Regions from separate parts of the Enterobacter sp. B79-1 genome, predicted to be linked through region 1. Evidence: predicted binding sites of a transcription regulator. Region 1 holds the regulator's gene; each other region holds the start of a gene.
What was found. Region 1 encodes PhoB, which activates phosphate uptake and scavenging genes when phosphate is short. Its sites were predicted from a motif close to CTGTCATAAAACTGNCNNAT; they were not measured.
Positions count from the first base shown of each region.

Region 1 (5,929 bases):
GATTTCAAAGCAGTAGGTCCAGCCGGTGATAAACCCGGCCAGCGGGCCTAAGTTTTCCTGCGCGTAGCGCGAGAAGGAGCTGGCAGACGGGTTGTGAACCGACATCTCACCCAGCGCGCGCATGATGATATAGGCCGCCACGCCGCCGATGATGTACGCCAGCAGAACGCTGGGACCGGCCATTTTGATGGCATCTGCCGAGCCATAAAAAAGACCGGTGCCGATAGCAGAACCCAGCGCCATAAAGCGGATGTGGCGCGTGCTCAATCCACGTTTAAGTTTGTTAGTGCTTTCCATTTAAATCTTGCCATTCAACACGAAAAAAACAAAAAACCACGGGGCCTTAAGCCCCGTGGTTAAACAGTTTGTTGCCGTTGATTAATGGGCGTTCGATGCGACCTGACGCCCTGCAGCACGGTCCCAGATAATCGCCAGAACCAGTGCAACAACGGTAGGCATCAGCCAGGCCAGGCCTTGCTCAGACAGCGGCAGACGCTGTGTCCATGCAGGCAGAATGTCTGCGAAAGCTGATGCTTTAATCCCGTCAAGGATACCAAAAATCAGGCTGATAAACATGGCTGGCGCAATAATTCGCGACGAGTTGTTCCACCACGGGCGAGTAAAGCTCAGCACCACCAGCACGATGCACGGCGGATAAATCGCCGTCAGTACCGGAATCGAGACCTGAATCAGGTGGCTCAGACCGAGGTTGGACACCGCCATAGAGAAGATGCCGAGGATAAACACCAGGGTGCGGTAAGAGAGCGGCAGATACTGTGCGAAGAACTCTGCACAGGCGCAGGTCAGGCCCACTGCGGTTACCAGACACGCCAGGAAGATAAGCGCCGCCAGCAGCATGCTGCCCGCACCACCGAAGGTGTGCTGAACGTAAGCGTGCAGGATAGCTGCACCGTTGGCGTTCTGATCGACCAGCATGGCGCTGTCGGAACCCAGGCGGAACAGTGCCAGATACAGCAGCGTCAGACCCACACCGGCCATCAGGCCAGCCCAGATGGTATAGCGAGTCAGCAGGCGCGCTTCAGTCACGCCGCGGGAACGCGCGGCATTGACGATAACGATACCAAACACCATCGCGCCCAGCGTATCCATCGTCAGATAGCCGTTCACAAAGCCGTTGGAGAACGCCGCATTTTTATAGGCGTCCATCGCGTCGCTAATCGGGCCTGCAGGCCAGACGATAGCGGCTACCGCCAGCACGATCAGGGCCACAATTTTCAGCGGCGCCAGGAAGTTACCCACGGTATCCAGCAATTTGCCCGGATAGAGGGAAACCAGAATCACAATCGCGAAGTAGATCAGGCTGTAGATAAACAGCGGCATCGCGCCGTCACCCGTCAGCGGAGCAATCCCCACTTCAAAGGAAACGGTCGCCGTACGCGGGGTCGCAAACAGTGGACCAACGGCCAGATAGCAGACGGTCGCCAGCAGAACGCCAGCCACTTTGCCAATCGGGGTGCTGAGGCTGTCCACGCCGCCACCGACTTTCGCCAGCGCGACAACGGTGAGGACCGGTAGACCCACGGCAGTAATCAGGAAACCAAACGCAGCTGTCCAGACGTGTTCACCCGCCTGTAAGCCAACCATTGGAGGGAAAATGATGTTACCTGCGCCAACGAACAGCGCAAATGTCATAAAGCCCAGCGCGATGATGTCACGCGATTTTAAGTGATGGGTCATAAAACCTTACTGCCTGTGGATGTGGTGTTGAAAACGTTGAGATTTTCGCTATCCCTGACGGGACGATACAGCGGAAAATTTGCTCAATTTCAGCGGGAAATGCTCCCGTCCTGGCGTGGAGAAGAATAGTTTTTCGATTTACCACGCAAATACAGTCGGTCTGACAGTATCTGGGGGGCAATTTAAACGCTTATAACGTTTAAAGGCAAGGAGGGATCGCAAAACCAGAACAATATGCCAGCATGAAAAAACAGACCAGCACAATGCACTAATTATAAGAAAAACCCATGGCTAATCATGCGAACAAAAAAGCATCAACCGTATAATATTCACACGCGTTTCGCTTGACTGCAAAGCAAACGGGCCAGCAAATGCTGGCCCGTGGAAAGGTAAAATGACACGCCTGCCGTCAGGCGATCTTTTTGGCAATTAATCGTTCCGGAATAACAAAGCTGAAGCGGGTTCCTTTACCCAGCGTACTCTGAATATCAAGACGGCTTTCATGATGATTCACCGCGTGTTTCACAATCGCCAGCCCCAGGCCGCTTCCCCCGGTCTGCCGCGAGCGCGCTTTATCCACACGGTAGAATCGCTCGGTCAGACGCGGTATGTGCTCAGGGGCAATTCCCGGCCCGTTGTCCTCAACGCTAAACTCAGCGCCCGCGGTAACACGCTGCCAGCGCACCACGATATGGGTCCCTTCCGGGGTATGATTCACCGCGTTATACACCAGGTTGGAGATAGCGCTGCGCAGTTCATCTTCACTGCCGAGCACCTTCAGGGTGCTGTCGACCTCAAAGCTAATGTGATGTTTTTTATGGCTTAACGTTTGCGCTTCCCGCTCCACCACCCGCAGCATCATCGGCACATCGATGGTGTCATTCAGTGCCAGTGAAGGTGCGGCTTCAATCTTCGAGAGCGTCAGCAGTTGCTTGACCAGGCCTTCCATACGGTGCGTTTGCTCGCGCATGGTGTGCAGCGCTTTTTCACGCGGCGCACCTTCGAGCGTTTGCTCCTGCATCATCTCCAGGTAGCCCTGAAGCACGGTCAACGGGGTGCGTAATTCGTGGCTCACGTTCGCGAAGAAGTTGCGTCTCGCCCCTTCCAGCTGGTGCATCTGGGTGACATCCCGCGCCACCATCAGCCACTGCCGATCGCTGTAAGGCATCACGCGGATTTCCAGATGACGCCCGTTGTTGAGCCTCAGATTGTGCGGCCCCGTAAAATCACGCTTTTTCAGATACAGCGTGAACTCCGGATAACGCAACAGGTTAAGGATATTTTGCCCATTATCGTCCGGCCAGCGCAGGCCCAGCAGCTGTTGCGCCAGACCGTTACACCAGAAAATTGTGCCTTCTTCAGTGGTCAGAATGACGGCATCCGGCAGCGACTCTGCGCCGCTGCGAAAGCGTTTGATTAAGCTTCCCAGCTCGCGACGACGTTTTTTATTACGCATCTGCATCTGGTGCAGACCATACAGCAGCGGTTCCCAGCTGCCGCTTCCCGGCGGAGGGGTCATGCTTCTGTCTACCCACAGCCACCAGGAGAGGCGCAGTAAGTTCCAGAAATGCCAAACTAATAACCCGGTCACTGCCGCCAGCAAAAACCACGGCAGATGCCCAACGATGGCCCCCAAAATGAAGGCCGGAATACAGCATAAGATCAGTTCAAAGACGAGCCTTTTCCATGACAGACGTTCCAGCACGCGTCACACTCCTGTCACTGTTCAGAAACGGGTCGAAAAACGATAACCCGTACCGCGGACCGTCTGCACCATGCGATCGTGACCGCTCAGCTCCAGCGCTTTACGCAGGCGGCGAATATGCACATCAACCGTCCGGTCTTCCACATACACGTTAGTTCCCCAGACGTTATTCAGCAACTGCTCGCGACTGTAGACACGTTCCGGGTGGGTCATAAAGAAGTGCAGGAGTTTGAATTCGGTAGGCCCCATGTCGAGGGGATTTTCGCCCGTCATCACGCGGTGTGAGGTGGGGTCAAGGCTCAGGCCCTGCATCTCAATCACCTCTTCTACCGCCATCGGCGAAATGCGGCGCATAACGGCTTTGATACGAGCAACCAGCTCTTTGGGGGAGAACGGCTTGGTGATGTAATCGTCCGCGCCGGTTTCCAGACCGCGCACGCGATCCTCTTCTTCACCGCGCGCAGTCAGCATAACCACCGGAATATCGCGGGTCATCGCTTCACGTTTAAGATGTTTGATAAACTGCAGTCCAGAGCCGCCAGGCAACATCCAGTCAAGCAGAATCAGATCGGGCCAGGGTTCATTCAGCTGGTTCACCGCGCTGTCATAATCTTCCGCTTCAACCGGCTGGAAGCCATTTTGTTCGAGCACGAAGCACACCATTTCACGAATTGGAGCTTCATCTTCTACGACCAGAATACGTCTCGCCATACTTTGCCCTGTCTTATCTTATTTAAGTTACAAGTTTGTAATGCGGCGTCATTATGCGTCAGATTTATGACAGATTTATGAAAAACATTACCACCATAAATGGCAAACTGTTGTTTTATTACAGCGGTTATTTTCCATCCCCTGAGAGTTTATAATCGCCATCAACTCTTTTCGCCACGGATCAGCTATGCGCATACTTCACACTTCAGACTGGCATCTGGGTCAAAACTTTTACAGCAAAAGCCGGGCGGCGGAACACGAAGCCTTCCTGAACTGGCTGCTGGAGACGGCGCAATCGCATGACGTCGATGCGATTATTGTCGCGGGTGACATCTTCGATACCGGTTCCCCACCGAGCTATGCGCGTGAGCTCTATAACCGTTTCGTGGTGAATCTGCAGCAGACCGGCTGTCATCTGGTGATTGTCGCCGGAAATCACGATTCTGTGGCCACGCTGAATGAATCCCGCGATATTCTGGCGTTTCTCAATACCACCGTGGTGGCCAGCGCCGGACATGCCCCGCAGATCCTGAAAAAACGTGACGGCACGCCGGGTGCGGTGCTGTGTCCCATTCCGTTTTTGCGCCCGCGGGATATCGTACAGAGCCAGGCGGGACTTTCCGGCGGCGAAAAGCAACAGCATTTATTACAGGCTATCACTGATTATTATCACCAGCAGCATACCGATGCCTGCGCCCTGCGCGGCGAAGCGGCAATCCCGGTGATTGCGACCGGGCATCTCACCACCGTGGGTGCCAGTAAAAGTGACGCCGTACGTGACATCTATATCGGCACGCTGGATGCCTTCCCGGCGCAGAACTTCCCGCCTGCCGACTACATCGCGCTCGGGCACATTCACCGGGCGCAGATCGTCGGCGGCTGCGAGCATATCCGCTATTGCGGCTCGCCCATTTCACTCAGCTTCGATGAAACAGGCAAAGCCAAATCCGTGCATCTGGTCAGTTTTACCGACGGTAAACTCAGCGCTGTCGAGACGCTGGACGTGCCCGTCACCCAGCCGCTGGCGGTGCTAAAAGGCGATCTGGCGGCCATCACTGAACAGCTTGAGCAGTGGCGTGGTGTCGAGCAGGTTCCGCCCGTCTGGCTGGATATCGAAATCACCACCGATGACTACCTGCATGATATGCAAAGGAAAATTCAGGCGCTGACGGACGATCTGCCCGTCGAGGTCTTACTGGTTCGCCGTAGCCGGGAGCAGCGCGAGAAAATTCTGTCAGGTGCGCAGCGTGAAACGCTCAGTGAACTGCGGGTCGAAGAGGTGTTTGAGCGCCGGTTGTCTCAGGAAGAGATTGACGACGCGAAGCGAGTAAGGCTCAACGAGCTGTTCACGCATACCCTGCATGCGCTTAACGATGAGGGAGAAAACGCATGAAAATTCTCAGCCTGCGCCTGAAAAACCTGAACTCGCTCAAGGGCGAGTGGAAAATCGACTTTACCGCTGAGCCGTTTGCCAGCAACGGGCTGTTTGCCATTACCGGTGCCACCGGTGCCGGGAAAACCACCCTGCTCGACGCCATCTGTCTGGCGCTTTACCACGAAACGCCACGACTGCAGAAGGTCTCTCAGGCGCAAAACGACCTGATGACGCGCGACACCGCCGAGTGCCTGGCGGAAGTGGAGTTCGAGGTAAAGGGCATCGCCTATCGCGCGTTCTGGAGCCAGAACCGCGCGCGCAACCAGCCTGACGGGAACCTGCAGGCGCCGCGCGTGGAGCTGGCGCGCTGCGAAGATGGCAAAATCCTGGCCGACAAAGTGACGGATAAACTGGAGCAAACCGCTGCGCTCACCGGACTG
Region 1 is NZ_JBYAZJ010000007.1:138,507-144,435, reverse strand. It holds gene proY (proline-specific permease ProY) at 1-297, opposite strand, end outside; gene brnQ (branched-chain amino acid transporter carrier protein BrnQ) at 379-1,698, opposite strand; gene phoR (phosphate regulon sensor histidine kinase PhoR) at 2,108-3,403, opposite strand; gene phoB (phosphate response regulator transcription factor PhoB) at 3,425-4,114, opposite strand; gene sbcD (exonuclease subunit SbcD) at 4,302-5,507, shown strand; gene sbcC (exonuclease subunit SbcC) at 5,504-5,929, shown strand, end outside.

Region 2 (5,929 bases), on a different contig from region 1:
GAAATTTTTATGACTCTGCCTCAAAACAAGGCAAGCAAAACGTTTCGATAAAAATAAAACAATCCTGAAGGACTATAAATACAAAATATATGCAACTATTGCGCGCATTGTTTAAAAGGATAAATATTCGCCAATTTTCAGTATCCTGAAGGAATTATTAACCGGTGCTACATTATTCAGTGCCTGAGTTAACGCATGGACGGGTTCATCAAGGGATTCATCTGCCAGTTCAAACACGCCCCAATGGATAGGAAAGGCCAGGGGTTGGCCGAGCTGCTGCCATAACGCCACGGCAGATTGCGGGTCCATGTGATGGACCGCCATGAACCATTCTGGTGCATAGGCGCCAATCGGCAACGCGGCGGCGTCAATTTTACCCAGACGTTCGGGTATCGTTAACAGATCCGGCGAATAGCCCGTATCACCGCTGAACCAAAAGCGGTGCTTTCGTCCCTCAAAGACCCAACCACACCATAATGAACGATTCCGGTTCCAGGGGGTACGCATACTCCAGTGCTGCGCCGGAACGGCTGTCAGGGTGATTCCCTGCCAGGTTATGCTCTGCCACCAGTCGAGTTGTACGATGTGCCTGGCTCCGCGACGGCGAAACCAGTCTGCCAGACCTAAGGGAACAAACAGCATTACGTCTGGAAAACGTTTCAGGATACGGCGAATGGTTGCATCGTCGAGATGATCGTAGTGATTATGCGAGATAACCACGGCATCAAGCTGCACAAGTTGTTCAACAGACAGTGCAGGAGGTGTTTTGCGCACCGGTCCTGCAAAAGGAAGCGGAGAAGCGCGTCGCGAAAAGACCGGGTCGGTCAGAATGGTGTTGCCATCCATCTGCACCAGCAGACTCGCGTGTCCAAGCCACCAGACCCCGTCGCCTTGTGGCTGTTTCAGCTCAACAGGTTGCCACCACTGGCGTATGAACTCGTCATATCCCAGCGCAGGCGGTTTAGGTAAACCTGCCGCTTTCCGCGCCTTACGCCAGCGCTCAACATCGCCGGGCTGATGTCCTACAGGTGCAGTATTGCGAAAGCCATTCGGCGTGTGATGGATCCGGGAGGGGTCATACCAGGGATTTTTCCAGACCACGGCCACCTCCCGCGAGCAACAGGTTATCGTTCGGCCACCAGACGGATAAAGTCGTCTTCGTCTTCTTTGTCTGCAGCGACCGCTTCTTTAGGGGCTTCTTTCTCTTCTGGTTCGTTTGCTTCGCACAGACGGCGCAGCAGCGCGTTTTGGCGCTTTTGCTGATCGAGCAGCGCTTCAAGCAATTCGATTTGCTCGTTCGTGCGCGAGCTGGCACGGTTGACGAAAAACCAAATGACCAGTCCAGCGACCAGAATAACCAACGAGACCATCAGGGATGCCAGATTTAGCAGCCCTGAATTCATTAACTCACCCATTTCACCACCTCAATAAAAACGCCCATTTTACCACTGGCGCGAAGGAAGGAAATGACCTTAGGAAAAAATGCGTCTTACCACGGAATAAACTTGTTGATTGCGCAAACGCCGCTAAAAAACTGTACATCCTGATCGCACATCACGTTGATAGTCTGTGTCCACAGCACCACACATGCCACCAACACGATAACCAGAATTACCCAGCGTATTTTTTTCACTCCACTCTCCGTTTTATGACCCGAGGCAGCCAGGTTATCACGGCTATCTTAAACAGCGTCTAACTGTACCCTCATCAAACTCTTTTCGGAATCGTGCACTTGTTTCACTGAGTAAACAGGTTAGGCTAAATGCATGACAACAACGATAAAGAGGCAATGATGCATTTAATCATTCGAACTATTATTGCACTGGCCGTTCTCTGGACTGGTCTTCTGTTAACCGGATATGGCGTGCTTGTGGGGAGCACCGAAAACGCTGCAGGTTTAGGTATCAAGTGTAAATATCTGACAGCCCAGGGCATGAGTACTGCGCAGTACATCCACTCGGACAGTGGGATCATCGGTTTGACCAACTGCCCCGTCCTGCGTAAATCGTCCGTAGTAATTGATAACGGCTAAATATCGCTGAACCGCATCCATGAAAAACGCCGCAAATGCGGCGTTTTTTTTATCCCTGCCGGGGTTAAAACGGATAATCGTTATAGCCCATCTGCTCAGAGATTTTACGCGCGGCAGTATGAAGAATTGCCACGTACTCATGCAGGCGTTCTTCGGAGAAGCGCAGCGTCGGGAACGAGATACTCAGGCCAGCAATAACAACACCGAAGCGGTCGAACACAGGAACGCCAATGCAGCGCAGCCCTTCTTCCTGTTCTTCGTTATCTTCACCGTAACCCTGCTCACGCACTTTATCCAACACCGCTAATAGCTCATCGGTGGTGGTAATGGTACGCTCCGTGCTGCGTTTGTATTCCACGCCAGAGAGGATCTGCTCCACCTCTTCACGGTCGCGCCATGCCAGCAGTACTTTACCAATGGCGGTACTGTAGAGCGGGTTCCGGCGACCAATGCGCGAATACATGCGCAGGTTATACATGGAATCAATTTTATGGATGTAAACAATGCTGTCCTCATCCAGTGCGCCAAGGTGGACCGTTTCTTTTGTCAGACGAGAAAGTTCGCGCATCTGAATATCCGCACTGCGGATCAGATCAACGTTTTGCAGGGCACGGGCACCCAGTTCGAACAGCTTCAGCGTCAGCGAGTATTTTTCAGATTCGCCTTCCTGCGCAACATAGCCCAGTGACTTCATGGTTTGCAAAAAGCGATAAACGGTGCTTTTCGACATCATCACACGCTGCGACAACTCTGTAATACCAATTTCACGCTCTTCTCCGAGCGCCTGTAAGATGCCAAACACCTTCAGCACGGAAGAAACAGAATCTGGCTGCTTATCCAAATCTGCAATTGCCATTTATCACCTCATGGAGAGTGTTTTATAAAAATCAGAACCGGTTTTTATTATAAATTCCCGTCATGCTAGCTGCAATCAATCCTCGTTTACTTCGTTACAAATCTGCGACATAAAACGGAATTAACAGTGCTAAAATAGTTACCCTGAGAATAATTTCCTACCGAGCTATTCACCCAAAATGCAAAAAATCCTTTCCGATGGTCTGCCTTTGCCCCAGCGTTACGGCGCTATTGCGACGATTATCATCGGTATTTCCATGGCCGTTCTCGACGGTGCCATTGCTAACGTTGCCCTGCCAACGATTGCCAGCGATCTGCAGGCTTCCCCTGCCAGTTCTATCTGGATCGTCAACGCTTATCAGATAGCCATTGTGGTTTCGCTGCTCTCATTCTCTTTTCTGGGCGACATGTTCGGCTATCGCCGGGTTTATCAGTGCGGGCTGGTGGTTTTTACCCTGACGTCACTTTTCTGCGCCCTTTCAGATTCGCTGCACACCCTGACGATAGCCCGTATTGCCCAGGGTTTTGGCGGCGCGGCGCTAATGAGCGTCAACACCGCGCTGATCCGCTTAATCTACCCTCAGCGCCATTTAGGACGCGGTATGGGGATCAACTCATTTATTGTCGCGGTCTCTTCTGCCGCCGGACCGACTATTGCGGCGGCTATTCTTTCAGTCGCCTCCTGGCAATGGCTTTTCGCCATCAACGTGCCGCTCGGCATCATCGCGATCGTCTTTGCCCTGCGCTATCTCCCTGGTAATGGCCCGAAAAGCACCATGCCCCGCTTTGATCTGCCCAGTGCGGTAATGAATGCCCTGACCTTTGGCCTGCTGATTACTGCTCTGAGCGGGTTTGCCCAGGGTCAGTCGTTAGCGCTTACCGGCGCAGAACTTGCCGCTCTGCTGGTTGTAGGCTTTTTCTTTGTGCGTCGCCAGCTTGCACTGCCGGTACCCTTGTTGCCGGTAGACCTGCTGCGTATTCCCCTTTTTTCACTGTCTATTTGCACCTCGATCTGCTCGTTCTGTGCCCAGATGCTGGCGCTGGTTTCCCTGCCCTTCTTCCTGCAGAGTGTGGTTGGTCGTTCTGAGGTTGAAACCGGGCTGCTGTTAACGCCATGGCCGCTGGCGACGATGGTGATGGCGCCGCTGGCCGGGTATTTGATCGAACGCGTGCATGCCGGACTGCTGGGTGCAATCGGGCTGGCGGTGATGGCAACCGGCTTGTTTGCCCTGGCTCTGCTTCCCTCATCGCCTACGGATCTGGATATCATCTGGCGCATGATCCTGTGCGGTGCGGGTTTTGGTCTGTTCCAGTCGCCGAACAACCACACCATTATCACTTCCGCACCGCGTCATCGCAGCGGGGGAGCCAGCGGCATGCTCGGCACGGCGCGTCTGCTGGGTCAAAGTACCGGTGCAGCACTGGTTGCGCTGATGTTTAACCTTGCCGGGCAGAACGGTAACCACGTTGCGCTCCTGACCGCAGGGTTCCTTGCTACCCTCGCGGCCATAATCAGCGGACTTCGGGTCACCCAGCCCGGCGTGAAGGCATAAAAAAAGCCGGGCGGAGTACTCTCCAGCCCGGCTTTTTTCGGTGTCTTCGCGTTACTTCAGGTATTCGCCACTGCGCAGCGCTTCAATACGTTTATCGAGCGGCGGGTGAGACATAAACAGCTCACTGAGTGATTTCGTTTTACCGTTAATGCAGAAGGCCATCATGCTGTTCGCTTCCTGCGGCTCGTAGCTGGTCTTCAGACGCTGCAGCGCAGCAATCATCTTCTCACGCCCTACCAGTTTTGCAGAGCCTGCATCCGCGTGGAATTCACGGTGACGTGAGAACCACATGGTAATGATGCTTGCCAGAATACCGAACACCAGCTCAAGTACCATCGAAACAGCGAAATAGATCAGCGGGTTTCCGTTGCTCTCTTCACCTTCGTCGCGGTTGCCCCCCATAAAGCCTGCCGCGATTTGCGCCAGGATACGAGAGATGAAGATCACGAAGGTGTTCACCACGCCCTGAATCAGGGTCATGGTCACCATGTCACCGTTCGCGATATGGCTGATTTCGTGAGCGATAACCGCTTCGGCTTCGTCACGGCTCATGTTCTGCAGCAGACCGGTGCTGACGGCAACCAGAGACGCATCACGACGTGCCCCCGTTGCGAAGGCGTTAATGTCCGGTGCATGGTAAATTGCAACCTGAGGCATCGCGATGCCTGCCTGCTTTGACTGCTGAGCCACCGTGTTCATCAGCCACTGTTCCATATCGTTACGTGGCTGCTCGATAACTTCACCACCGACTGATTTCAGCGCCATCCACTTCGACATCAGCAGTGAGATGAATGAGCCACCAAAACCAAACAGCAGCGCCATAATCAACAGACCCTGAACGCTGCTCGACTGAATTCCTGTCAGGCTTAGCACCAGCCCGAATACCACCATAACCGCCAGGTTGGTGAGCAGGAAGAGCGCGATTCGCATCATAATTTTCTTTTAACCTCTGTTTAACAAAACGCACTATGCGATTACCCACATCGTATGGGTATTGTGGCTATTTTCAAGGATTCGAGGGGTGTAAGTCACCAGAAAGACACAACTTTACACAATTGAAGAGCAGCTTGACGAGATGAAGCAGAACTAAAAAAAACAGGCACAATGTCTTGTGCCTGTTGAGGGATTATTTTGCAGGTGCCGGTTGCACTGCGGGTTTCTCTTTTTGCAGATTCGCCAGGTCGAGGGCGATATGCACCGTCTCGTCCAGATAAGGATCCGGCTCCTGGTAATCTTTTGGCAGATCGTCCAGTTTTTTGAGCAGAGGCTTACCTTCACGTTTGAAGCGATCGTTGATACGCGCCAGACGCGTTGCGTCATCCTCATTGTTCTCTTTTTCACGCTGAGCGTAATTAAGAGAAACAATGTTCCGTTTCGCCTTCAGGGCATTGAAACGCGCAATGTCCTTCAGGATGTACTGGAATTCAGGATCTTTCACGATGCGTTCGTTATGGTCTTTCAACAACGCAGGACCAAACTGAGTCATGTC
Region 2 is NZ_JBYAZJ010000002.1:464,361-470,289, reverse strand. It holds gene AC2T6E_RS10035 (MBL fold metallo-hydrolase) at 112-1,101, opposite strand; gene AC2T6E_RS10030 (YebO family protein) at 1,125-1,415, opposite strand; gene mgrB (PhoP/PhoQ regulatory lipoprotein MgrB) at 1,490-1,633, opposite strand; gene AC2T6E_RS10020 (YobH family protein) at 1,793-2,032, shown strand; gene kdgR (DNA-binding transcriptional regulator KdgR) at 2,097-2,888, opposite strand; gene AC2T6E_RS10010 (MFS transporter) at 3,067-4,440, shown strand; gene htpX (protease HtpX) at 4,492-5,373, opposite strand; gene prc (carboxy terminal-processing peptidase) at 5,567-5,929, opposite strand, start outside.
Region 2: the regulator PhoB is predicted to act here: its motif matches at 2,980-2,999, upstream of kdgR (DNA-binding transcriptional regulator KdgR).

Region 3 (5,929 bases), on a different contig from region 1:
ATCGCGTTGCTCCTTCTCAAGACCGCAAAGTCCCTGGTAGACCCAGCGGGTAAATTCGCTTTCGCGCAGGGCGTCCCCCCAGGCGACAGGTTGAATGCCTTTCCAGCGCTCGTTTAAAAACGCGCTGAGCTGATCGAGCGACTGGGTGGCGGTGGTGGTGTGAAAACGCTGCAGCAGGCCGGCGGCACGACAGGCGCACAGCTCGCCCTGGCAGGTGCCCATGCCCACGCGGGTGCGGCGGCGGAGGTCGAGCAGGCTATTGACCGTCAGGCTCTCCACCGCGTACTGCACCTCACCGGCGGTGACGGCTTCGCACTCGCACACCAGGCTGCGGCTCAGCCGTCCTTCACCGAGCCACTGTGGCGTTCTGTCGCCGTGGCGGTAAATCGCGGATCCGCGCAGCGGCGCGGGCAGGGAGATGATTTTTTGCAGGGTTTTTTCGGTGGACTGTCGCGAGCCGGGCAGAGGCTGGTCTGCCGTCACGCAGGCTTCGGTATTCCCCAGCTTGCGGCAGACGGCATCGGTCGCCCACTCGGCCATCAGGCGGTAGGTCATCAGCTTGCCGCCTGTGATAGTGATAAATCCGTCCATGCCGTCGCGCTCGGCGTGATCGAGCAGCACGATGCCCCGGCTGACGTTGCGTCCGCTCGGGTCGTTGTCGCTGGCGACCAGCGGACGCACGCCCGCGTAGGCGCGAAGAATACGCGTCTGCGCCATTACCGGGGCCAGTTTTTCCCCTTCCCGCAGCAGGATGTCGACCTCTTCAGCGGTCACGCGGTTGTAGTCAATCTCGCTGTAGTCGACGTGGGTTGAGGTGGTACCGATTAACGAAATGGTGTCGCCCGGGACGAGGATATCGGCGTCGGACGGTTTGCGGCAGCGGTTGATCACGTGGTTATTGATGCGGTGGTCGAGGATCAGCAGCGATCCTTTCGCCGGGAACATGCGCACCGACAGGTCGGCGTATTCCGCAATGCGCTGCCCCCAGATCCCCGCTGCGTTGACCACTACGGCGGCATACAGCTCGCTGTGTTCGTTGTACTGCGTATCAAGGATCCGCACGCCGCAGATGCGATGACCTTCGCGTATAAGCCCGGTCACTTCGTGCCCGGTCAGAATGCGTGCGCCATGCTCGCGGGCGTCCAGCATATTGGCGGCCGTCAGGCGGAAGGGGTCGACGGTGCCGTCAGGCACCTTCACCGCGCCGATAAGCGCCGGGTTAACCGACGGTTCCAGCCGCCTCGCCAGCGCCGGGTCCAAGGCCTCCGCCTGAATGCCCGCCGCGGTGCAGGCGGTAATAAAGGTCTTCTGAAAGGCGAGGTCATCTTCGGGCAGGGTAATAAAGAGGCCGTCAGTCGGCTCAATGCAGTGGCGGGCGATACGCTTGAGGATTTGGTTTTCAGCAATACATTCACGCGCGGATTCACCGTCGGTCACCGCATACCGCGCGCCGCTGTGCAGCAGGCCGTGGTTACGCCCGGTTGCGCCCGTGGCGATATCATGACGCTCCAGAAGTGTGACGCTGAGGCCGCGCAGCGCGCAGTCGCGTGCGATCCCGGCGCCGGTTGCACCACCACCAATGATTATCACATCGCTATAACGAGGATCGTGAATGGTCATTGTTTACCCTCTATGTTCGTTTTTTTATCATTTAGCCATATCAATCGTGTGGTTTGTTTGATTTCGAACATAAACGCGCGAAATTCGAAAGTGAAACGTGATTTCATGCGCTTTTTTGCGCATTCTGTCATATTTCTGTAACAATCTGTGCGTTGATTCACAGTAACAATCACCGTGATTTCTTAACATCCCCGCCACTGGAATTCAGGTGCGAGCCACCTGCCCATTTAATTCAAGGCCACGGAGGCTGTCATGCTCAGTATCTTCAAACCCGCGCCGCATCGTGCGCGTCTGCCAGAGGCAGAAATTGATCCGCTTTACCGCCGTCTGCGTTGGCAAATCTTCCTGGGGATCTTCTTCGGGTACGCGGCGTACTACCTTGTGCGTAAAAACTTTGCGCTCGCCATGCCGTATCTGGTGGAGCAGGGCTTCTCCCGCGGCGATCTGGGGTTCGCGCTGTCGGGGATCTCCATCGCCTACGGTTTTTCCAAATTCATTATGGGTTCGGTGTCGGATCGCTCGAATCCGCGCGTGTTCCTGCCCGCCGGCCTGATCCTGGCGGCCGCGGTCATGCTGTTCATGGGCTTTGTGCCGTGGGCAACCTCCAGCATTGCCGTCATGTTCGTCCTGCTGTTCCTCTGCGGCTGGTTCCAGGGGATGGGGTGGCCGCCGTGCGGACGCACCATGGTGCACTGGTGGTCGCAGAAAGAGCGCGGCGGCATCGTGTCGGTGTGGAACTGTGCCCATAACGTCGGCGGTGGGCTTCCGCCTCTGCTGTTCCTGCTGGGGATGGCCTGGTTTAACGACTGGAAAGCCGCGCTGTATATGCCCGCCTTTGGCGCCATCGTGGTGGCAATTATCGCTTTCGCGCTGATGCGCGACACGCCGCAGTCCTGCGGCCTGCCGCCGATTGAAGAGTACAAAAACGACTATCCGGATGATTACAGCAAGGAGCACGAAGAAGAGCTGACCGCAAAACAGATCTTCATGAAGTACGTGCTGCCCAACAAGCTGCTGTGGTACATCGCGGTCGCCAACGTGTTCGTTTACCTGCTGCGCTACGGCATCCTCGACTGGTCGCCAACCTACCTGAAAGAGGTGAAGCACTTCGCGCTGGATAAATCCTCCTGGGCCTATTTCCTGTATGAATATGCCGGGATCCCGGGCACGCTGCTTTGCGGCTGGATGTCAGACAAAGTGTTCAAGGGCAACCGCGGTGCGACGGGCGTGTTCTTTATGACCCTAGTGACCATTGCCACCGTCGTTTACTGGCTCAACCCGCCGGGCAACCCGTCAGTAGATATGGCCTGCATGATCGTTATCGGTTTCCTGATTTACGGTCCGGTGATGCTGATTGGCCTGCATGCCCTGGAGCTGGCCCCGAAAAAAGCGGCAGGCACGGCGGCGGGCTTTACCGGTCTGTTCGGCTATCTCGGCGGTTCGGTCGCGGCGAGCGCCATTGTGGGCTATACCGTTGACTTCTTCGGCTGGGACGGCGGTTTTATGGTGATGATTGGCGGTAGCGTGCTGGCGGTACTGCTGCTGATTGTCGTCATGATCGGTGAAAAACGTCACCACGCGGAAGTGCTGGCGCGTCGTCAATAAGGAGCAATGCGATGAAATTAACCCAACTTGCAACCGGCCTGCTGCTGGCCGGTTTAATGACCGGCTCCGCGCTGGCGGCGGACAAAATCGTTATTGCCCACCGCGGTGCCAGCGGCTATCTGCCGGAGCATACGCTCCCGGCGAAAGCGATGGCCTATGCCCAGGGCGCGGATTATCTGGAGCAGGATCTGGTGATGACCAAGGATGACCAGCTGGTTGTCCTGCATGACCATTATCTTGACCGCGTGACGGACGTGGCGGAGCGTTTCCCAGACCGCGCGCGAAAAGATGGGCGCTACTACGCCATCGACTTCACGCTGGCGGAGATCCGCTCGCTGAAGTTTACCGAAGGCTTCGAGATTGAAAACGGCAAGAAGGTGCAGGTCTATCCGGGCCGTTTCCCGATGGGCAAGTCCGACTTCCGCATCCATACCTTCCAGGAGGAGATTGAGTTTGTTCAGGGGCTGAACCACTCCACCGGTAAAAACACCGGTATCTACCCGGAGATCAAAGCTCCGTGGTTCCACCATCAGGAAGGGAAAGACATTGCCGCGAAGACGCTGGAGGTGCTGAAACAGTACGGCTATACCAGCAAGAAGGACAAAGTTTACCTGCAGTGTTTTGACGCCGCCGAGCTAAAGCGCATCAAAACCGAGCTGGAGCCGAAGATGGGGATGGATCTCAATCTGGTACAGCTGATTGCCTACACCGACTGGAATGAAACCCAGGAGAAGCAGCCGGACGGCAAGTGGGTGAACTACAACTACGACTGGATGTTTAAGCCGGGCGCGATGAAGCAGATTGCGCAGTACGCCGATGGTATCGGGCCGGATTACCACATGCTGGTGGCGGAAGGCTCCACGCCGGGCCACGTGAAGCTGACGGCGATGGTGAAAGAGGCGCATGCCAGCAAGATGCAGGTGCATCCGTATACCGTGCGTGCAGACCAGCTGCCGGAGTACGCAACGGACGTGAATCAGCTTTATGAGGTGTTGTATAACCAGGCGGGCGTGGACGGACTGTTTACGGATTTCCCGGATAAAGCGGTGAGCTTTTTGAAGGATTAACGCTGAAATTGCCGGGTGGCGGCTGCGCCTTACCCGGCCTAGGAACTGCGGTTTTGTAGGTCGGGTAAGCGAAGCGCCACCCGACGCAATCACATCTCGATCTCAATATCGCCTTTTGCCCGGCAGCAGCAGGGCAAAATTTCTCCTTCACTGATAAAGGCCAGCGGTTCGGTCAGCCAGTCCACCTGGCCTGCGACCAGACGGCAGCGGCAAGAACCGCAATAGCCTTCACGACACTGGTACTCTACCTCCACCTGATGCGCTTCTAGCGCCACCAGCAGAGAAGGGTGCTCTTCCTGGCACAACACTTCGGTGCCCGAAAGGCTCAGCGTTACGCGCGTCATCAGAGCTGGAAGTCGCTCAGGTCGTCAGTGTTGACTTCAGAATCAATCTGACCGACCAGGTAAGAACTCACTTCCACTTCCTGCGGTGCCACCTGCACGTTATCGGACACCAGCCAGGTGTTGATCCACGGGATTGGGTTGGAGCGCGTCTGGAACGGCAGGTCGAGGCCGACCGCCTGCATGCGGATGTTGGTGATGTACTCAACGTACTGGCACAGGATGTCTTTGTTCAGGCCAATCATGGAGCCGTCGCGGAACAGGTAGTCTGCCCACTCTTTCTCCTGCTGGGCCGCCAGCACGAACAGATCGTAGCATTCCTGCTTGCACTCTTCGGCAATCGCAGCCATTTCCGGGTCGTCCGCGCCGCTGCGCAGCAGGTTCAGCATGTGCTGAGTCCCGGTCAGGTGCAGGGCTTCGTCACGGGCGATCAGGCGGATGATTTTGGCGTTGCCTTCCATCAGCTTGCGCTCGGCAAAGGCGAAGGAGCAGGCGAAGCTCACGTAGAAGCGGATCGCTTCCAGCGCGTTAACGCTCATCAGGCACAGGTACAGCTGCTTTTTCAGCGCGCGCAGGTTCACGGTAATGGTTTTGCCGTTCACGTTATGCGTGCCTTCGCCCAGCAGATGCCAGTAGCTGGTCATCTCGATCAGCTCGTCGTAGTAGTGGGCAATGCCTTCCGCGCGCTTCTGGATCTGCTCGTTGGTGACGATATCGTCAAACACCACCGCCGGATCGTTCACGATGTTGCGGATGATGTGGGTGTAAGAGCGGGAGTGGATCGTCTCGGAGAACGCCCAGGTTTCTACCCAGGTTTCCAGCTCAGGAATCGAGATCAGCGGCAGCAGCGCCACGTTCGGGCTACGACCCTGAATGGAGTCCAGCAGCGTCTGGTACTTCAGGTTGCTGAGGAAGATATGTTTTTCGTGATCCGGCAACGCCTGGAAATCGATACGGTCGCGGGAAACGTCCACTTCTTCCGGGCGCCAGAAGAAGGAGAGTTGCTTTTCAATCAGCTTTTCGAAGATGTCATATTTTTGCTGATCGTAGCGTGCCACGTTGACCGGCTGGCCGAAGAACATCGGCTCTTTGAGCTGGTCGTTTTTCGTCTGTGAAAAGGTGGTGTATGCCATGAATGTGTCCTGTGGTGTTATTTCCCTCACCCCGGCCCTCTCCCACAGGGAGAGGGGGAAAGAGTTCCCTCTCCCTGTGGGAGAGGGTTAGGGTGAGGGGATTTATTAGATCTTACATGCGCCGCTTTCGCAGCCATCGTCCTGAATTGACGGCACCATGTCG
Region 3 is NZ_JBYAZJ010000002.1:56,688-62,616, forward strand. It holds gene glpA (anaerobic glycerol-3-phosphate dehydrogenase subunit A) at 1-1,620, opposite strand, end outside; gene glpB (glycerol-3-phosphate dehydrogenase subunit GlpB) at 1-2, opposite strand, end outside; gene glpT (glycerol-3-phosphate transporter) at 1,873-3,225, shown strand; gene glpQ (glycerophosphodiester phosphodiesterase) at 3,237-4,292, shown strand; gene yfaE (class I ribonucleotide reductase maintenance protein YfaE) at 4,382-4,636, opposite strand; gene nrdB (class Ia ribonucleoside-diphosphate reductase subunit beta) at 4,636-5,766, opposite strand; gene nrdA (class 1a ribonucleoside-diphosphate reductase subunit alpha) at 5,872-5,929, opposite strand, start outside.
Region 3: the regulator PhoB is predicted to act here: its motif matches at 1,745-1,764, upstream of glpT (glycerol-3-phosphate transporter).